DNA from 3 places in the Guptibacillus sedimenti genome. Region 1 is predicted to be linked to each of the others. Evidence: a T-box and tRNA genes for the amino acid it is inferred to sense, from the RefSeq annotation. Region 1 holds a T-box; the other regions hold tRNA genes.
The links. The T-box of region 1 lies ahead of argS (arginine--tRNA ligase). A T-box ahead of a tRNA ligase gene usually reads a tRNA of that ligase, here a tRNA-Arg.
Positions count from the first base shown of each region.

Region 2: it encodes a tRNA-Arg, which carries the amino acid that the T-box ahead of argS (arginine--tRNA ligase) is inferred to sense. The anticodon was not compared.
Region 3: it encodes a tRNA-Arg, which carries the amino acid that the T-box ahead of argS (arginine--tRNA ligase) is inferred to sense. The anticodon was not compared.

Region 1 is NZ_JAQQWV010000004.1:63,174-69,792, reverse strand. Features, by position in the region: gene PQ578_RS16940 (GerAB/ArcD/ProY family transporter) at 1-750, opposite strand, end outside; gene PQ578_RS16935 (spore germination protein) at 737-2,260, opposite strand; gene PQ578_RS16930 (hypothetical protein) at 2,517-2,717, shown strand; T-box leader at 2,762-2,977, shown strand; gene argS (arginine--tRNA ligase) at 3,038-4,723, shown strand; gene PQ578_RS16920 (TraR/DksA C4-type zinc finger protein) at 4,755-5,489, opposite strand; gene PQ578_RS16915 (hypothetical protein) at 5,635-6,099, shown strand; gene ctaG (cytochrome c oxidase assembly factor CtaG) at 6,557-6,619, opposite strand, start outside.
Region 2 is NZ_JAQQWV010000001.1:1,234,683-1,241,301, reverse strand. Features, by position in the region: gene lonB (ATP-dependent protease LonB) at 1-319, opposite strand, end outside; gene clpX (ATP-dependent protease ATP-binding subunit ClpX) at 517-1,791, opposite strand; gene tig (trigger factor) at 2,117-3,409, opposite strand; gene PQ578_RS05990 (tetratricopeptide repeat protein) at 3,669-4,697, opposite strand; tRNA gene PQ578_RS05985 (tRNA-Arg) at 4,941-5,017, opposite strand; gene PQ578_RS05980 (metallophosphoesterase) at 5,134-5,649, opposite strand; gene PQ578_RS05975 (XTP/dITP diphosphatase) at 5,666-6,259, opposite strand; gene rph (ribonuclease PH) at 6,252-6,619, opposite strand, start outside.
Region 3 is NZ_JAQQWV010000016.1:4,655-11,273, forward strand. Features, by position in the region: gene tadA (tRNA adenosine(34) deaminase TadA) at 1-147, opposite strand, end outside; gene PQ578_RS22195 (cysteine hydrolase family protein) at 236-859, shown strand; gene PQ578_RS22200 (hypothetical protein) at 895-1,881, opposite strand; gene PQ578_RS22205 (hypothetical protein) at 1,964-3,229, opposite strand; tRNA gene PQ578_RS22210 (tRNA-Arg) at 3,398-3,473, opposite strand; gene PQ578_RS22215 (homogentisate 1,2-dioxygenase) at 3,580-4,737, opposite strand; gene PQ578_RS22220 (fumarylacetoacetate hydrolase family protein) at 4,700-5,629, opposite strand; gene PQ578_RS22225 (flavin reductase family protein) at 5,635-6,264, opposite strand; gene hppD (4-hydroxyphenylpyruvate dioxygenase) at 6,306-6,619, opposite strand, start outside.

The DNA.
Region 1 (6,619 bases):
AGGCTCTGGAATCACTTCAAGTTGGTTAGGGCTAAAAAAAACAAAGGTTGTGAAGGTCAAAAAAGTATATAAAGTTGTGACAGCAATATTAGCAAGAGTTAGGCTTTTAAGTGCTGCCTTACCCTTGTTTTGAACATAAGGATAGATAAATAGAACGATTTCAAATCCAAGCATGGAGACAATCCCATTTTGAGTCGCTTTGAGAATTGAACCAAAGCCATTTTGACCAACTGGTAGGATATACCTGATATCTGCATCTTTCAACGTATAAGCGGACATTACGATTAGCGGGAGGATGAGGATGGATACAAATTGATAAAACCTTCCCATCACCTTGATCTTCCCAACTGCAAGGTAAGTCCCGCTTACGGTTAGCAATAATAAAATAACCAACATCGGAGTACGAAACAAAATCCAAGTTTTGATAGTTGTTTCAAATAGCTCTAATACAATGACGGAAGTTGCTATCGCAAAAGCAACATAAAGAACTGAAATGATCCCTGCTGCATACTTGCCAATAATTTTAGGAGCAAACTCGTATAACGTTAAGGTTGGAAAACGGGCACATAAAAAATATAGAATAAAAATAATGAGTTGAATGGCTCCACCGGTGATCAACAGCGTGATCCATCCGTCAGTACCTGTCTCTGCATATAAGGATGAAGGAAGTGAAAGGACTCCAACGCCAACCTGTGTTTGGAAAATAATAAAAAACAGTTGTGCATTATTAATCGTGCTAGTCGTTTTCATTCTTTTTCCACCTTCTAGAACGCCACTCTTGCTTATTAAACTGCGGATGTACATCCGTTGGTCGATCCCCGAGTAGCCATCTAGGAAGTCGAACAATGGAATCTTTTAGTTCATTCAAGCGCAAAGGTGCAAGTGGCGAAAAGTAAGGAGTACCGAATGTTTCTAAACTACATAAATGAATAAGGATGATCGATAGTCCAAAAACAAGCCCTATAAAACCAAAAGACGCAGAGAGTAGCATGAGTGGAAAACCTAGAAGCCTTATGGACATACTCATTTCATAAGATGGAACAGCAAAGGAGGAAATGGCTGTTAAAGCAACTACAATAATCATCATATTAGAGACAAGATTTGCTTCGACGATAGCAGTCCCGATAACCAAACCTCCAACGATACCAATTGTTTGGGCAATAGGACCCGGCAGGCGAATAGCAGCTTCTCTTAATAATTCAAGAATAATTTGCATGATGAGTGCTTCAAGTAATGGTGGGAACGGAACATTTTCAAGCGAACTTTTAATGTTTAAAATTAATTCAGCAGGTAGCACCTCAGAGTGAAAAGAAACAGTGGCAATATAAAGAGACGGCAAACCGAGTGCGAAAATAAAGCTTGCTACTCTGATGAGTCTCAGGATTGAACCAATATACCACCGGCTATTGTAATCTTCCGGAGATTGATAAAATGCAAAGAAAGTAACAGGCATGACTAGGGTGGAAGGACTTCCTTCCATTAACAACCCGATTCTGCCTTCAATGATATGAGCGGTTAATCGATCTGGTCGTTCTGTACTTAGCATTTGTGGAAATGGAGAAAGTGGAGAATCTTCAATAAATTCCTCTACATATCCTGGTGTTTGAATAGAGTCGGTTTTGATAGCAGTAATTCTTTTTTCAACCTCTTGAATCAAGTCTGGGTTGACGAGGTGTTGCAAATATATGATTGCTAATTTTGTATCGGTTGTTTTCCCAACTTTAAAAAACCTTATCACAAGATTTGGGTTCTCAATTCTTCTGCGAAGCATTTGTAAGTTTTGCATAATGTTTTCGACAAATCCCTCGTGTGAACCACGAACAACTTGTTCATTGATTGGTTCTGATACTGCTCTAGAATTTGCAGAAAATGCTTCCAGTAAATAAAAATGTTGATGACCCTCTATAAAGAGAACGACAAAGCCTTTTGTTAAACCAGTTACAGCTTCAAGTAAATCCATTGATCTTCGGTATTCTTTAGATGTCACTGTATCTTCAATGTTTAACGTATTCTTCTCCATTAATGGTTTCATTATTGTTTTTTGTAGCTTATCTTCATCAACAAGAGGATCTAAATAGGCTAGCTTGCAAGTAATGTTTTCTATGGTCAATTTTCTGAATTTAATATCTTCTGTATTGTGGAATTGTGAAAGAATATATTCTTTGTTCTTCTCAAGTGAAAAAAATGCCTCATATGATTCAGTAGCAGTTGGGATTTGATAAGGTTCATTTCGGATCGGTTTTCGTTTACCACGTCTCACGCTGCAACCTCCTCTTAGTGATGATAGATAAGTATAGCTTGTGATGAAATGGTAAAGTTATGTATCAAGATTGGAAAGGATTCGTAGAATGAGGTTCTGTTTGCAAAATAAGTCATTTTCGTAATAGAAAACTGTCTTTCTGTATTAATATAGAGCACTTCTTATAACATAAAACCGATATTTGTCGAAAGAATGTACACCACTTGTCTAATTAATGTATAATAAAGTGAACTTAGATGGAAAGGTGGTTCTTACGTTGACGAGTAAAAATATCCAAAAGGAAAAATTAGCGGTTGATCGGTGTATGAAACATTTAGAGGTCGTTAACGTAGAGCCGAAAGTAAGACAGCTGATTTCAATGTATTTAACTTCTATTTATCGAGAAGCCTATCAGGAAGGTTATCAGGATGGAGAGAACAACGTACAATTAGAGTTAGAACCAGGTATAAACAGATAACGAGTTGAATTTATAATAAAATAGGCTATAATGAAAATAATATTTGATCGTCAGAGCGAAAGAGAGTAGTGTCTAATGACGGATAAAGCGATTCGGGGATGGTGAAAGCCTGGAGCCTAATCAGACATGAACCGGACTTTCAAGACACTGTTTTGAACTTCAGTAGAAACAGTCGGCCTCGCCGTTATCCGAGTGAAGTTGGCTCAAGTATCTTTGTTGAGCAATCAGAGTGGTACCGCGGAAAAATCTCCGTCTCTATAGTAGAGACGGAGATTTTTTTGTTTAAGTAAAAAGCGTTTAATGACATGAGGAGGAAGATGATGATGTATAAAAAGATCTTTGCAGACAAACTCTTTCAAGCATTTGATGGGAAAGTTGAGCGTAGTGACATGATACAACGAATTGAAATTCCGAAACATGAGTCACATGGTGATTACGCTTTTCCATGTTTTCAACTTGCTAAGTTGGAAAAAATGTCCCCTAATCAAATTGCGACAAATCTTGCTAGTAAATTGAACGATCCTCTATTCGAGAAAATAGACGCAGTTGGCCCTTATGTCAATGTGTTTCTTAATAAGAAAATAGTTACGAGTGATGTTATTCATCTGGTCCTTAGTCAAGAAGAAGAGTATGGGAGCTCCAATGTAGGTAAAGATGGTGCGGTAACGATCGATTTGTCATCACCTAATATTGCGAAACCTTTTTCAATGGGACACTTACGCTCAACGGTGATTGGGAATGCTCTAGCGTTAATTGTTGAAAAAGTTGGCTATCGTCCTATTCGAATTAATCATCTTGGGGATTGGGGTACGCAGTTTGGAAAATTAATAACGGCGTATCGTAAGTGGGGTAATGAGCAAAAAGTCCGTGAACAAACAATAAAAGAGCTACTTAAATTATATATTTTGTTTCATGAAGAAGCAGCCGTTGATCCTTTACTAGAAGATGAAGGGAGAAAGGCATTTAAAGAGTTAGAACAAGGAGATTTGGAAGCTGTGACGCTCTGGAAGTGGTTCCGTGATGAATCTCTTAAAGAATTTAATCGTATTTATGACCTCATGGGCATCACATTTGATTCGACAAATGGAGAAGCTTTTTATAACGATAAAATGCAGCGAGTGATTAAGATGTTAGAAGAAAAGGACCTGTTAGTGGAATCCAATGGTGCCATGGTTGTTGAGCTTGGAGAAGATCTCCCTCCATGCTTAATTAAAAAGAAGGACGGGGCCTCTCTTTATGCCACTCGCGATTTAGCAGCAGCGATTTATCGTTATGAAACATATGGCTTTAGTGAATCCCTTTACGTAGTGGGGAATGAACAAAGCCTTCATTTCAAACAATTAATTGAAGTTCTAAAAAAGTTAGGGTTCGAATGGGCAGAGCAAATGCACCATATCAACTTTGGGATGATGCTTAAAGATGGAAAGAAAATGTCAACGAGAAAAGGGAAAGTCGTTTTGCTTGAAGAGGTGCTAAGTGAGGCGATTGAACTTGCAAAAGAAAATATTGAAGCTAAAAATCCCGATTTAGCAAACAAAAGTGCTATTGCAGAACAAATTGGGGTTGGGGCCGTCTTGTTTCATGATTTAAAGAATGATCGTCGAAATGACATCGACTTTTCCCTTGAAGATATGTTACGAGTTGAAGGAGAAACTGGTCCATATGTACAGTACACACACGCTCGTGCTTGTTCCATTCTACGTAAAGGGAATTATCAAAAAGTAGAAAATGTCGAAATGCTAGAAGGTGAAGAAGCCTGGTCAGTGGTCACAAAACTTCGTCAGTTCCCAAATGCGATTGAACGAGCAGCTACTGAATATGATCCTTCTCAAATCGCAAAATTTGTTTTAGAACTTTCACGTGCTTTCAACAAATACTATGGGCAAGTCCGTATTTTAGAAGAGAACTCATCCAAACAAGCTAGATTACAGCTAGTTATGGCTGTATCAATTGTTTTGAAAGAGGGATTGCGATTACTTGGTCTTCATGCACCTGAAGAAATGTAAAGAAGCAGCCCAAATTAATGGGCTGCTTCTTTCACTTGTTCAAATCAGTATCTTCAATCATTCCTTCTGAAGCCTGTTCTTCATAGTCATCCAATTGATCCTCATATCGTTCGTGCCGTTCATTAGGAACGACACCAGTGGGTTTACCGTCAATATCAGCCGATAAGAAAGTTTCGATTTCTTCAACATACCCATTTAGTTCATTCGAATCGATATACATGCGATCATAGCTCATTTGCTGATCATTAAAATCAGAAGGGGTTTCAGATGTTCCGTATCTTGCGGTTCGTTGCCAGGAGTCTTCAGCGTCAAAAAAATTCGATTCTTCATCATCATTTATATGCTCACTGAATGATTGACCAAGTACATCTTCTTCTGCAGGTCTTTGGTTTGACGTTTTTTGTGACGGGCTATGTTCGACGCAGGTTTTGGCAGTGGGGAGAATGGAAAGCCTTTCGATGGAGATCTCATTTCCGCATATCTCACATCTACCATATTTGCCGTTACTTATACGTTCAAGTGCATTGTTAAGTTCAGCTAATTCTTGTTTCGCATGTTCATTCAATGAAAGATCCTTTTCTCGCTCATAAAGTTCTGTAGCTGTATCGCCAGGGTGATTATCATAATTTGAAAGTTCCCCCGTAGAATGTTGGACAAATGATTGAGAAATTCCAAACTCATCATTATCAACCAATTCTTCATTGAGTGCTCGAATACGTTTTTGAATCGTATTTTTAAATGAGCGGAGTTGACCTGTCGTTAGCATTGAAAAATCTCCTTTCGTTTGTTTATGTACGTAGTATGAACTAAAAGACCTTGAGTTACTTCTGAAAATAATTCCATGAGGGATGGATGGAATACCATTAAATTGGAAAAAGTAACGAGGTAGTTGATGAGAAGCTGGTGATGAGATGAAGAGAAACGTGTACCCACTTGAAGTCCTTCTTTGGAGTATTGCCTTTCCCGGATTTGGACAAATCTTAAATAAAATGTATTTAAAAGGTGCTTTTTTTATTGTTTTAGAGTTTGTCATCAATGTAAATGCAAATTTAAACATGAATATTCTTTATAGTTTTCAAGGGAAATCCACTCAAGCGATTGAAGTGACTAATTATGAGTGGGCGATGTTTTATCCATGTGTTTACCTATTTGCCATTTATGAAAGCTATTTATGTGCTTTAGAAAAGTCCGGTCAAGAAGTAAGGAAATACCTGTCACTCCCCTTTGTTTCCAGTGCTTATTTTTCTACTGTGGGAGTCATATTTTCTAATATAGGGGGTATTCCTTTTCCGCCAACATTTGTGGCTATTTTCGGTATTGTTTTGGGAGTGGGGGTAGGAAGTTTAGTACGCACTTTATTAATTCGCTATGTGTAAAGGGACAAAAAAAGCCATGAAGCAAACTTGCTTCATGGCTTTTGAGTGATGGGTTATAGTGTAATTTCTAACCGCTCGTCTCCGCTTTTCATAGATCCAGCTGCAGCCTCCAGACCCTCGGTCACTTCACCCTCCAACTCGAACACAAAGACCGTGTTCAATTTGGAGGGCTCCAGTGCATGCCGGGTCTTAACGGAGGCTTCCGCTTTTCATGAGATCCAGCTGCAGTGGGCAGACACTCGGTCACTTCACCTTTTCATCCGAACACAAAGACCGTGTTCAAATGAAAAGGCTCCAGTGCCTGCCGTGTCTAACCGCCCACTTTCGCTTTTCATGAGATCCAGCTGCAGTGGGCAGGGTCTCGATCGCTTCACCCAATCAAATGAACACAAAGACCGTGTTCAAATGAAAAGGCTCCAGTGCCTGCCGTGTCTAACCGCCCACTTTCGCTTTTCTATTAAATCTCGCTCATTCTGAATTCGGGTGATTGTAGTTCTTCGGCGTCTTTTTCGCGTTCTTT
Region 2 (6,619 bases), on a different contig from region 1:
CTGCTGCCGTCTTTCCTACTCCAGGGGGGCCATAAATGATAACGTGCTGTGGATTCGGCCCACAGATCGCCGCCCTTAAGGTACGAATTCCTTCTTCCTGACCAACGATTTCTGAAAAGCCTGTAGGGCGAATACGCTCTGATAACGGTTCGCTTAAAGAAATGCTTCTCAATCGCCGTAAATGCTCCATTTCTTTTCGTGATTCTTTATCTATAGAAACCTTTTGAGTTCGTTGATTCCGAAGTAAATTCCAAAAATACAATCCTATGACAATCCCAAAAAACAATTGTATCGCTAGTGCTATCCCTGTCCAATTCATACTCCTACCTCCTGATGATTGATCAATAGCACTAGTATCTCCTCACCATTGGTTCCATAAACCGGAAATGAACAAAATGACTCGCCGAAAGTTAGCATCCGATCCACTAAGTGTAAAACCGAGAAGGATATAGCGTTAATTAGAGAGGAGCTATACAAACAAAAAAACCAACCACACTTTAGTGGTTGGTTTTTAGATTAAGCACTTTCTTTTGGTGATTTCTTGTCTTCATCGATGACTGAACCATCTTCAAGGATTAATTTAGGTGTCGTTTTTTCGCTTACTGTAGAAGCAGATAATACGCACTTTTTAATTTCATCACGTGAAGGAAGATCATACATAACATCAAGCATGATGCCCTCAATAATGGAACGAAGTCCACGCGCACCTGTTTTACGTTCAATTGCCTGTTTCGCAATTTCAACAAGTGCATCATCTTCAAATTCAAGCTCAACGTCATCAAGCTCAAGAAGCTTTTGATATTGTTTAACAAGCGCATTCTTAGGTTTAGTAAGAATTTCAACAAGCGCTTCTTCATCAAGCGGCTCAAGGCTTCCAATAACAGGAAGACGACCGATGAATTCAGGAATAAGTCCAAAGCGAAGTAAATCTTCTGGAAGAACTTTACCTAGATATTCACCCGGTTTAAGATCCTCTTGTTTCGCTTCACCACTAAATCCGATAATCTTCTTACCAAGACGACGCTTGATAATTTGCTCAATTCCGTCAAATGCCCCACCACAAATAAAGAGAATATTTGTTGTATCAATTTGGATAAATTCTTGATGTGGATGTTTTCGGCCACCCTGTGGAGGTACGCTAGCTGTTGTACCTTCAAGAATTTTAAGAAGCGCCTGTTGAACACCTTCACCAGATACATCACGTGTGATCGACGGATTTTCCGACTTACGAGCTACCTTATCAATTTCATCGATATAGATAATTCCTTTTTCGGCTTTCTCCACATCGTAATCCGCAGCTTGGATTAGCTTAAGAAGAATGTTCTCAACATCCTCACCAACATAACCAGCTTCTGTTAACGACGTAGCGTCTGCAATAGCAAATGGTACGTTTAGAATTCTAGCAAGCGTTTGTGCAAGTAGTGTTTTACCACTACCGGTTGGTCCGATAAGAGCAATGTTACTTTTCGCCAACTCTACATCATCAGGTTTCGAAGATGCATTGATTCGCTTATAGTGATTGTAAACAGCTACTGATAATGACTTTTTAGCCTTCTCCTGTCCAATGACATAGTCATCAAGAATCTGGCAGATTTCATGTGGTTTCGGTACTTCTTTGAAATCCACCTCTTCTTCAGTTCCAAGCTCTTCTTCAACGATTTCAGTGCAAAGTTCAATACACTCATCACAGATATAGACACCTGGTCCTGCAACTAACTTTCGGACTTGATCCTGTGTTTTACCACAGAAAGAACACTTAAGTTGTCCTTTTTCATCGTTAAATTTAAACATGAATTCACCCCTAACCTTTGATCTCGATGAAACCCGAGTAGGTCTATCTGGAAAAGGATCTCCGTCTGTTCACTTGAACTCCGACTACAAAAAGCAATCATAACGGTTATCCACCACTGGTTTCTCATCCTATTTATGTACTGAAATTGTATCATATAACACAAAAGGATACGAAGTAAAACGACTCTTTATAGCTTTTTATGTATCGAGTGATTGTCTTACTACTATGTTTAGCAACTTCGTGTCATTTCATTACTACTTCTTTTTGTAAAAACAAGGCGCAATTAAGCGCCTTGTTCAAAATAAGCCAGTCTATTAGCTTGAATTATGCTTTTTTACTGTTATCTACAAGAACATCAATTGCTTTACGAATGCGTAGGTCACCTTTAAGTGCATCAGTGCCACCTTGCATTGTTAACATGGAACGAATTTGTTCTTCTTCCATGTTGTACATTGCAGCCATCTTAGAAAGTTCTTCGTTTACTTCTTCTTCAGAAACTTCCACGTTTTCAGCATCTGCAATCGCTTCAAGCGTTAAGTTTGTACGTACGCGCTTTTCAGCGTCTTCTTGCATTTGTTCGCGAAGTGCTTTCTCATCTTGTCCAGAGAACTGGTAGTACATTTCAAGGTTCATACCTTGTTGCTGTAGACGCTGCTCAAATTCTTGAAGCATACGATCTACTTCTGCATCTACCATTGCAGATGGGAGATCAATTTCACTGTTTTCAGCAGCTTTTTCAATCAACGAGTCTTTCTTTTGAACGTCAGCATCTTCTGCTTTTTGTTTTTCAAGATTTTCTTTCGTTGTTTTCTTAAGCTCATCAAGCGTTTCGACTTCTTCATTTACGTCTTTAGCGAACTCATCATCAAGCTCCGGAAGTTCCTTGCGCTTAATGTCATGAATCTTCACTTTAAAAGTAGCTTCTTGTCCAGCAAGATTTTCAGCATGGTACTCTTCAGGGAAAGTTACTTTAACTTCCTTCTCAGCGCCAGCTTTCTCACCAATCAATTGCTCTTCAAAACCAGGGATGAAAGTGTTAGAGCCTACTTCTAATGAATAGTTATCGCCTTTTCCACCTTCAAATGGTTCTTCACCAAGGAAACCTTCGAAGTCGATTACAGCAGTATCGCCTTCTTTTAGCTCGCCATCTTCAACTACTACAAGTTCAGCTTGTTTTTCTTGAAGAGATTTAAGCTCTGCTTCTACTTCTTCATCTGTAACGTTTGTATCTTGTTCTTCAACTTCAAGACCTTTGTATTCGCCAAGTTTCACTTCTGGCTTAACGGTTACAGTTGCTTTAAAGATCAAGTTTTGACCTTTTTCCATTTGCTCAACGTCAACTTCAGGACGGTCAACTGGTTCGATACCAGATTCGTCAATTGCTTCTGAATAAGCTTTAGGAAGAATAATATCAAGAGCATCTTGATAAAGAGATTCTACACCAAAACGTTTTTCAAAAAGAGAACGTGGCATTTTTCCTTTACGGAATCCAGGAACGTTAACCTGTTTTACAACTTTTTTGAATGCTTCATCAAGCGCATTATTTACCTCAGCAGCGTCTACCTCAACAGTAAGGACGCCCTGGTTACCTTCAAGCTTTTCCCAATTTGCAGTCATTTACACATTACCTCCAACAATAAATATATTTCCACTAATCGAGCGTTTAAAGTAGATGACGCCTTTTGGAGTATAAAAGCGTCTACTGTCTTTTAAACGGTCTCTTTTACTAGTAAATATGGGTTTGCAACTATTGTATTATAACATAGAACAGCGAGTTTTCAACACATACGGCGTGAATGAAAACCGTTTAGCCATAGTACAGCTTAACGATAATGACGCGTTAGCGCAAGCAAAACCATTTCGTTTCCATGTATTACTATTCGAATGGCCGATAAAAGGGTTGATTCTCAATATTCATGATTCGATTCGCAGCTACTTCGAACTCGGAAGGCTTTACTTCGTAAAACATACGTAGATCTTCATTTGTTACGTCTTCACCGTTCATTTCAGATGCAACCTTATGGACAGCAGCTGCCCACACTGAACTATTTGAAGGCTCTGCTTCAAACGGAGTGATGGCAAATAAATAGTGCCACCAAATTTGCATGCACATTTCAAATAGTGCTGGATTTCCCTGCTCCACCACATCAGAGAGCTTGGATTTCACACTTAAGGAGAAATCTTGTAAAAAGATATCCTGTAATGTAGCTGGATTCACCTTGATCTCTCTTCCAAACTTATGTACGACAACTTCTTGATCCAATTCCTTTTCTCTCAATACTTGTAAAACAAGACTTTTAAGGAGAGGATCCTTGTTTGTTGCATTTAAATATGTAAGATATACGGGGAGAGACTTTTGTTCATCCACAGTGCTTAATTTTTGAATGGCTAACCACTGTTTTTCCGTCTTATCGCTCTCCAAATAATCAATGAGCTTGTCAACATCTTCCTCGTGACCAGCATCATAATCAGCCTCAGAATCAAGGTCATAGCTCGTCATTTGTCTGCTAAAATGTAGCAGCTGGTAGAGCGACTCCGCAATGTTAGACGGAAGTTGATTTTCTTGTAATACTGCTTCGATCATCGTAACTACTTTCTGATACTTTCCAAGCTGAACTAAAATTGATATGTATACTTGAAAAATGTCGTAATAGTCCCCGATCCCCTGCTGCATCATTGTTTCACAGCGTTCAGACGCTTCACTCAAATTGCCCATCTCCACTAGGCTTAAAACCATTCCAAAGTGCCCCTGTGGATGTTCCGGCTCAATTTCAAGTAGCTGACTAAAATGTTCATGCGCTTTTGTTATTTCTTTAGCTTTTAGTGCTGCCATTCCTTTTTCGACAAGCTTACCTGCCACGTTTGGAAAATAAACTATTTTCCTTTCATCCTTTTCTTTATCCATGACGTAATCGCTCCACTCTCTTATATTCTCTATTAAAAGAGTTTACAGCAGGAAAGGCGCAGCTACGATTAGATATCAGTTTATCAGTATCCACCTGTAAACTCAAGCTGAAGCACGCTACCGGAATCTGAAATCCTTTTATCTGTTTATTTATGATTGCTGTAAAAGCTCATTAGCAACATCAGATATACAAAAAAAGCCATTCTATCACAAAGGATAAATGCCTTTAAAGAAAACATATAATGGTGTCCCAGGCAGGATTCGAACCTGCGACCCACAGCTTAGAAGGCTGTTGCTCTATCCTGCTGAGCTACTGGGACATTGTTAGTATAAAACGATTCAGTTTCTAGCGACATGTATTAATATATCGGATTACATTAGTAAAGTCAATAGGAAACAATAGAAAAAAACACAGCATACGCTGTGTTTTTTTCGATTATGAAAGAGTAAACGTTGAAGAAATTTCCTCAATCACTTTTCCATTTTCATCATGGTATGTGACTTCAATTGCATCACTCGTCCACTCCACAATAGCGTAAGTTTGAATAGCGGGTTTTCTCGGAAGTTTCACGCTGCCTGGATTAACGAAAAGCGTACCTTCTTCGAATAATGTTAACACTTCATGCGAATGACCAAAGCAAACTAAATCTGCCTGGGCTTCTTTTGCTTTGTAATGCAATTTCATTAAAGTCATCTTTACATTATACAAGTGGCCGTGCGTAGCGAAAATAGTTTTATTTCCTACCGTTTGCACTAACTCATCTGGATAGCGGTCATCAAAGTCACAATTCCCTCTGACTCTTACCTGAAACGGAAGCATCTCCTCTGCATCATAATCAAATTCAGAGTCTCCACAGTGGATCATACATTCCACTTCGTGCTTATGTCGTTCTACCAGATGGTGTAATTCTTCATTAGAGCTATGATTATCACTTACAACTAGTACTTTCATACGCCACCTCTTTTCGTTAAAATAAATCCTTAAATACCTCTTCTAAACGATCGAGTGCTTGTCCCCTATGAGAAATCGCATTTTTCTCTTCAGGAGAAAGTTCAGCCATCGTTTTATCATAGGAAGGAACGTAGAAAATCGGGTCATAGCCAAAACCATAGCTTCCAGAACGTTCAAACATAATCATGCCACTGCACGTCCCCGAGAAAATCTCTGTGTTTTGACCCGGTATCGCTACTGCGAGGACACAATGAAAGGAAGCGTTTCGCTGTTCTTTAGGAACATCTTTCATTTCCATTAATACTTTATCAATGTTTGCCTCATCATCTTTTTCAGGTCCTGAATAACGAGCAGAATACACACCTGGGTCTCCATCAAGCGCATCGATAACAAGCCCTGAGTCATCAGCAATAACGGGCTGGTTTGTTAGCTTCATGATTGCTTCCGCTTTTAACACTGCATTTTCAGCGAATGTACTGCCTGTTTCAGCTACATCCGGAGAGTTTTCAATGTCAAGTAAAGAAAGAACACTCAGCTCATCAGATTCAAACCTCCGCTTAAATTCTTTTACTTTGCCTTCATTTTGCGTCGCAATAAGCAGTTTACGCATCTGCTGATGATGCCTCCTTTATCTTAGTCGCAAAGTCTCCGATTACTTCAGCTTGTGTGTTAATTAATTCTTCCACACCAGTTTTTCCAAGTGCAAGCATCTCATTAAGTTGGTTCATATTAAACGTTGCTTCTTCACCTGTACCCTGAAGTTCAACAAATTCTCCGCTTCCTGTCATAACAATATTCATGTCTACTTGAGCAGAAGCATCTTCTTTGTAGCATAAATCTAATAAAGCTGAACCATTACGGTCAATGCCAACAGATGTAGCTGCAAGGAAGTTGGTTAACGGCATTTTCTTAATTTGCTTCCGATCCATTGCTTTTTCTACGGCGATTGCAAGAGCCACAAATGCTCCTG
Region 3 (6,619 bases), on a different contig from region 1:
TTCCCTAAGGTTATACGCTGACGCAATCACTTCATCATCTTTTACAATCACTGCGCCAATTGGCACTTCTCCAATAGCAGAAGCCTTGTCAGCTTCGGCTATTGCTAGTCGCATAAAATATTCATCTTTTTCAAGGTGATCCTCCATTCCATTCACTCCTTTACAGTCGTTTTATCTAAGAACAGTTTGGGTAAACTACATATTATTCCAATTTATTTAAAGGAGAGGAGTTCCGTTGAGCAAAGAACATATCGAACATAGCCACCAAGACACTTCCGCTGCACTTTTATTAATCGATGTAATCAATACGATGGATTTTGAAGATGCTGAACTTCTAGCAAGATACACAGAGGAAGCAGCTGACAATATTAAATCGTTAAAAGAACAGGCAAAATCAAAAGGAATGCCTGTGATCTATGTTAATGATAATTACGGCTTATGGCAATCTGATTTCAAAAAGGTGATTAACTATGCCGCCGAGGCAAAAGGACAACACCTAGTTGATCGTCTTGAGCCAGAAGATGATGATTACACAGTCGTTAAGCCAAAGCACTCTGGCTTTTTTTCAACACCACTTTCAACACTACTGAAGTATTTGAACGTTAACACTCTCATTCTAACTGGTTTTGCAGGAAACATTTGTGTGCTGTTTACTGCAAACGATGCATACATGAGAGAATATGATCTTTATATTCCATCCGATTGCTGTGCGTCTAACGTCAAAGAAGACAATGATTATGCCCTTCGTTTAATGGAAGGAAACTTAAAAGCCAACACTCAGGCTTCTAGTGAATTAAACCTTGACAAGCTGATTGAAAAGGCGAACCAACGCAACACAATAACAGCTTATGAAGGTTAAGAAAAGCCCCTCTTCCGTAGAAGAGAGGCCAATCATTAAGAGCTTGTTTGAAAGTAAGCAGGCCTTTGCTCAAAGGCAGCATTTAAATAAGTGACCATTAATTTATCATCGAAAAGTTTGCTGCCTTTACGAAGGCTTTGACAGTAGCCATCTCTAAACTCAAGACGATCAATTAAGAAGGAATGACCGTACCCACTATTCACAGTTACTTCAATCACACGCTCTTTCGCTGTAAAGGTAAGGGTCGTGTCATTGATCTGGAAGCGCACTTCTTCAAGATACTTTGAATGGTAAAGACAAGTCATACAACGAACAACTTCGTAATACCCTCCGTCAGTCGTCACACGCTCTGTTTTATATCGCTTTAGATCAGAATCAATATACATCATCACATCCTGAACCTTTTTCGTCGACATCGCCAATTGGACACTTGTATTTAGAGATTGATAGAAGCGTTTCTTAATCCCCACTTTATAGAAAACAAGCCCCATACACCATGTGACAATAAGAACAGGTAGCAAAATGGTTAGAAGGTCTTTTTCAAAAATCGTCCAGTCATAGTACCAAATGAGAAAAAGAACGGCTATCGAAAAAAGAATGCCTGCTAAAAAAGTTTGAGGACGATAATCACGAAAGTCATTTTCTGCTGTCGCAAGCTCTGCTTTTAACCATTCGAGCTCATATAAGTCAAAACGCTGCAGCTCTTTTTGCTGCCAGGCCGCATCATGCATCCACCCTTCCGAACGTTTATGATGCAAGAACCCTTTAAAAAAATTATGTAGATGTGAATTAGTTTCCATCTTCCGCTCAATCGTTTGCCTAAAAGCACGGTCATATTGCCGAGCAATCGCACTCATACCCTGAGCAGCGATGAGAAGGATAAGTAATAATAAGAAAAGCTGTCCCCACGGATTATCTGCGAATACGGATTGTAAACCATCAATCACGGGAGAAAGCTCTGATTTAAGATTGATCCCAACGGCACGAAATAATTCAGCCAATGTCCCTTTCCAATCGTCCAACTTAAAATCCTCCCAACTCTCCAAACTACTTCTATCATATCACCTTTAGGTCGCTTTAGCTTGCATTTTTTAACAATGTTTCCTACTTAAAATAAGCATTAATCGTCCAGTCTGTTTTCACATACACAGGTAGGTTTGTGATATTAACTTGAATGCTTTCAGACCTTTCATAGAAACCACGATCAATCATGAATACAATTCGATCTTGTTCCCTATCAAGTAAGTTTAGATTGCGAATTTCTCCCTTTTCATTCATCGCTTCGATTTTGACCTGCTTTTTATACTTCATATTTACGTATGGCGCTTCAGAAATAACTGAATTCACCAGTAAGTTAAAAGTGACACCATCCTCGTTGTAAAAGAGTGTATCTTTAACGATCTCAGATCCATAAATCGATGTGATCGGCTCAGCTAACTGATGTGAGTACGTTGATTCTTTAATCTGCTTATAGATTTCGTACTGATTCGGGTCAACGTCAAAGCTTACTTCCTTTGAAAAGTTGGCAATCAGCCCATCGAGGTGAATAGCTTCAGGTAGCTTCGTTCCAGCTGGAAAAGAAGCTGAGTATTGCCCGCCGCTTAGCTTCTCCACTAATAACGGGGCTATCTCTTTCTCCTTGTCGGATACCTTCAATTCAATATGAGGGATTGTCGAAAAAGGAGAATCGATCTCTAATATGAGCCGACGATCAGAAGCCGTCTCCTCCCATCGAGAAACCGTTACTGTAGTATCGTTAAATCTCTTTGTTTCATTAATCTGTTTCGTATTCTTTGTTTCCTTTTTATATTCATAAGAGATAGGGACGTTAACCTTAGCTGAACGATTTCCACTTACGATCGTTGTAAGTGCTCCGTTCCAATTTCGAAGTGGTTCGTTCGTCTCGGAATGAGCGACAGATTGAAACGTTCCCTTCATATAATAGTCACCTTCAAATAGAACACCTTCTTCTGTTTCAACGAGTTCCAATCCAGATGCTTCACCAGAAGGATCGTCCATCACAAGCTGATCGATTTTCGGAAGATCTTCTCTATTTCTTGTTAAGACAAATTCACTATTCGACACATCAACATGATAGAAAACATAGACGTTATGTCGAGAATACCAGACACCATCCAAGTTTATTTTAAAATCATCTCGCAGTGGCATATCTTTTAATGATTGATAGTCTCCAGACTGAATCGCGAGTTCAAGCCCGGGAGTTGTCTTTATAAAATAAGGAACGATGTCCTCAACCTTTTCCACAGTTAAAACGTCATCGGATACACTCTTGTCCTTTCCAATGACTGTAAACGTAATAAATGCCGCTCCTAAAAGAACAATGAGCGCAAGCCATTTACGCTTCCCCATACTAATTCACTCATTTCCACTGAATCGTTCGTTACTCTTTCGCTATACAGGGCAATGTTTCCTTTTATGTAGTTGTGCATATCGTTAAAGTGAGTAGAAAAAGAGGAATGAAGAAAATTGAGGGTAAGAAAGGCAAAATAAAAAACCCTTATCTCATAAGGATTTAAATGGTGGCCCCGAGAGGAATCGAACCTCCGACCTGCGGTTTAGGAAACCGTTGCTCTATCCCCTGAGCTACGGGGCCGAATGACTAACATTATACAACAAAATCTTATAAAGCAAAAGCATCGTGCAAAATAATTATCGCGCGATCGATAGACCGCGCGATGTCCGTACATTTCCCCAATTAGTTATTCTGTAACCCAGCTCTTCATATAATTTTTATCTTCATACTGCTGCACCTGTTCGATGACTTTAAGCGGTCGGAACGTGTCGATCATGACTGCAAGCTCGAGCGTTTCTTTTTTGCCGATGCTTGCCTCAATTTTCCCCGGATGTGGACCGTGTGGAATGCCTGAAGGGTGAAGCGTAATCGAAGCTTCCTCGATGCCTTTTCGACTCATGAAGTTGCCTTCTACATAGTAAAGCACTTCATCACTATCAACATTGCTATGAAAATATGGTGCTGGAATAGCATCTGGATGATAGTCATAGAGCCTTGGTACAAAGGAGCAAACAACAAAATTATGCCCTTCAAAGGTTTGATGGACTGGCGGAGGCTGATGCACTCTCCCTGTAATCGGCTCAAAATCATTAATATTGAACTTCCATGGATAGAGATAGCCATCCCAGCCAACAACATCAAGCGGATGATGATCGAACATATGACGATGCAATCCACCACGTGTTTTCGTCACGACTTCATACGAACCTTTTTTATCATGTGATAGAAGGCGTTCAGGACCATCAATGTCACGTTCGCAGAAAGGACTGTGTTCCATCAGCTGACCGTATTCATTTCGGTATCTTCTCGGTGCCGTAATCGCGCTATTTGCTTCTATAACGAGCCAACGGTTGTCATTTCCTTCTGGGATGACCCGGTATATCGTTCCAATCGGTATGACGATATAATCTCCCGGTTTATAAGAGAGCTCCCCAAACATCGACTCAATTCTACCTGAACCATGGTGGATAAAGAAAAGCTCATCTCCGTCACCATTTCGATAAAAATAGTCCATCGGCTCTGTTGGGTTTACCACACCGAGGATCACATCCTCATTACCCAGGAAATAACACCGCTCGACAACTGCATCGCCCTTTTTGTCGTATTGTGCCGTTCGGAAATGACGATGACGTAGCGCAGATTCTGCCTCATACTCAGGTGTTGTCTTTTTTATAAAAGTTGCTTCCGTTACTGCTGTTGGAAAATGGTGATGGTACAAAATCGATTGGATTCCTGAAAACCCCTTCGTCCCCATCACTTGTTCCCGGTATAAGGATCCGTCTTCTCTTTTAAAAGTTGTGTGACGTTTAGACGGTATCTCCCCCATCGTCCGATAGTAAACCATTTTCATCCTCCTCTCCAACGACATTTGAAAGTGTGCCTAGATGAGCAATAGACAAATCAACTCTGTCACCAGGCATAAGGAATTCACGTCCCGATTGTTCAAGAATACACCCGCTGCCAACCGTACCTGAACCGATTACTTCACCAGGATATAAGGTCACATTACGCGAAGCCTGTTCGATGAGCTCACCAAAGGAATAATACATCTCTTTCGCATTTCCCGAGGAATAACGCTCGCCATTTACGAACGCTTCCATATGCAAATCAAGCTTTCCTTGTTCAAGAGAGAACTCATCAGCCGTAACAAGAAACGGACCGAAAGAAGTAGCAAAATCTTTTCCTTTTGCTGGCCCTAAGCCTACTTTCATTTCTTGTGCTTGCAGGTCACGTGCGCTCCAGTCATTCATGATCATAAAACCGAAAATGTAGTCTTTCGCCTGACTTGCTTTAATATTGCGCCCTTCTTTCCCAATGACGCAGGCAATTTCTAGTTCATAGTCTAACTTTTCACATGCTTTGGGACGTAGGATAACATCTTCTGGACCTTTCACAGCAAGATGATTTGAAAAATAGAAAACTGGAATCTCGTACCACTCAGGCACAACATCAAGTCCTCTTTTCCTCCTTGCAGTGACCACATGCTCTTCAAAGGCATAAAAATCTCTGATGCTCGTTGGACGAGGAAGAGGCGCATATAGCGTGATATCCTCTAGCGCGTAATCTCCATTGCGGCATTGCTCAATGAGCGGTTGGTACTGAGGATAATCAATAATAATCCTCACGAGATCTGCTGGAATAATTCCGTTAGAAGCGTCATGCAATCCGATAATACGTGAATCTTTGTAAATACCGGCCTGTGATTTCCCATCTACTTCGAAAGTAACGAACTTCAATCGTCTCAGCTCTTTCCATCAGGAGATGTTTTGCGAATTAATGTAAAGGTATCCGCTACCGCTCTTGTATACTCTTGACCAGCGAGTCGTCCTACCGGCTGGAGCATCGCTGTATCTATCTTCCCATCCCGATATAATGCATCACGTACGTGCACCATCACTACTTTGCCAATAACGAGGCTACCTGATCCTTCATGATCACCGAACTCCACGATCTGATCAAGAACACATTCGAGCTGCACGTCACTCTCTTCCACTCTAGGAGGGCCAACCAGCTCACTGTTAGCTTTTGTAAGCCCAGATTCAAGAAACTCATCTGTTCCTTTTGGAAACGGTGTTGCGCACTCGTTCATTTGCTCGGCAATTTTTTCACCAACGATATTAATCACAAATTCCCTGGACTCCTCTATGTTTAAGAGTGTATCCTTTTTATCGCCTTCACCCGCTTTTCGCATTGGCGCAAAACAAACCATCATAGGATCAGCGCAAATGCCCGTAAAAAAGCTAAAAGGCGCCAGATTTACTTCGCCCACTTTATTTATCGAGGAGACAAAAGCAATTGGACGAGGAAGGACAGATCCAATTAATAATTTATAAGCCTCTTTCCAGGCTAATGTATCGGGTTGAACTTTCATGAGTGAGGCAACTCCTTCTTATAGTTGATTGAAGCTAACTTCTATAAGTTGCCTCTACGTTCCTGCTCTCGCTCAATCGCCTGAAATAATGCTTTGAAGTTACCTTCCCCAAACCCTTTTGCACCTTTGCGCTGAATAATTTCAATAAATAATGTTGGTCGATCGACAACAGGCTTTGTGAAAATTTGCAATAAATACCCTTCATCATCACGATCCACCAGGATCTTCAACTCACGAAGTTTACTAATCTCCTCATCAATCTCACCTACTCGCTCAGTGAGCACATCATAATAATCATCTGGCGTTTCAAGAAACTCAACACCACCATCACGAAGTTTTCCAACGGTATCAACAA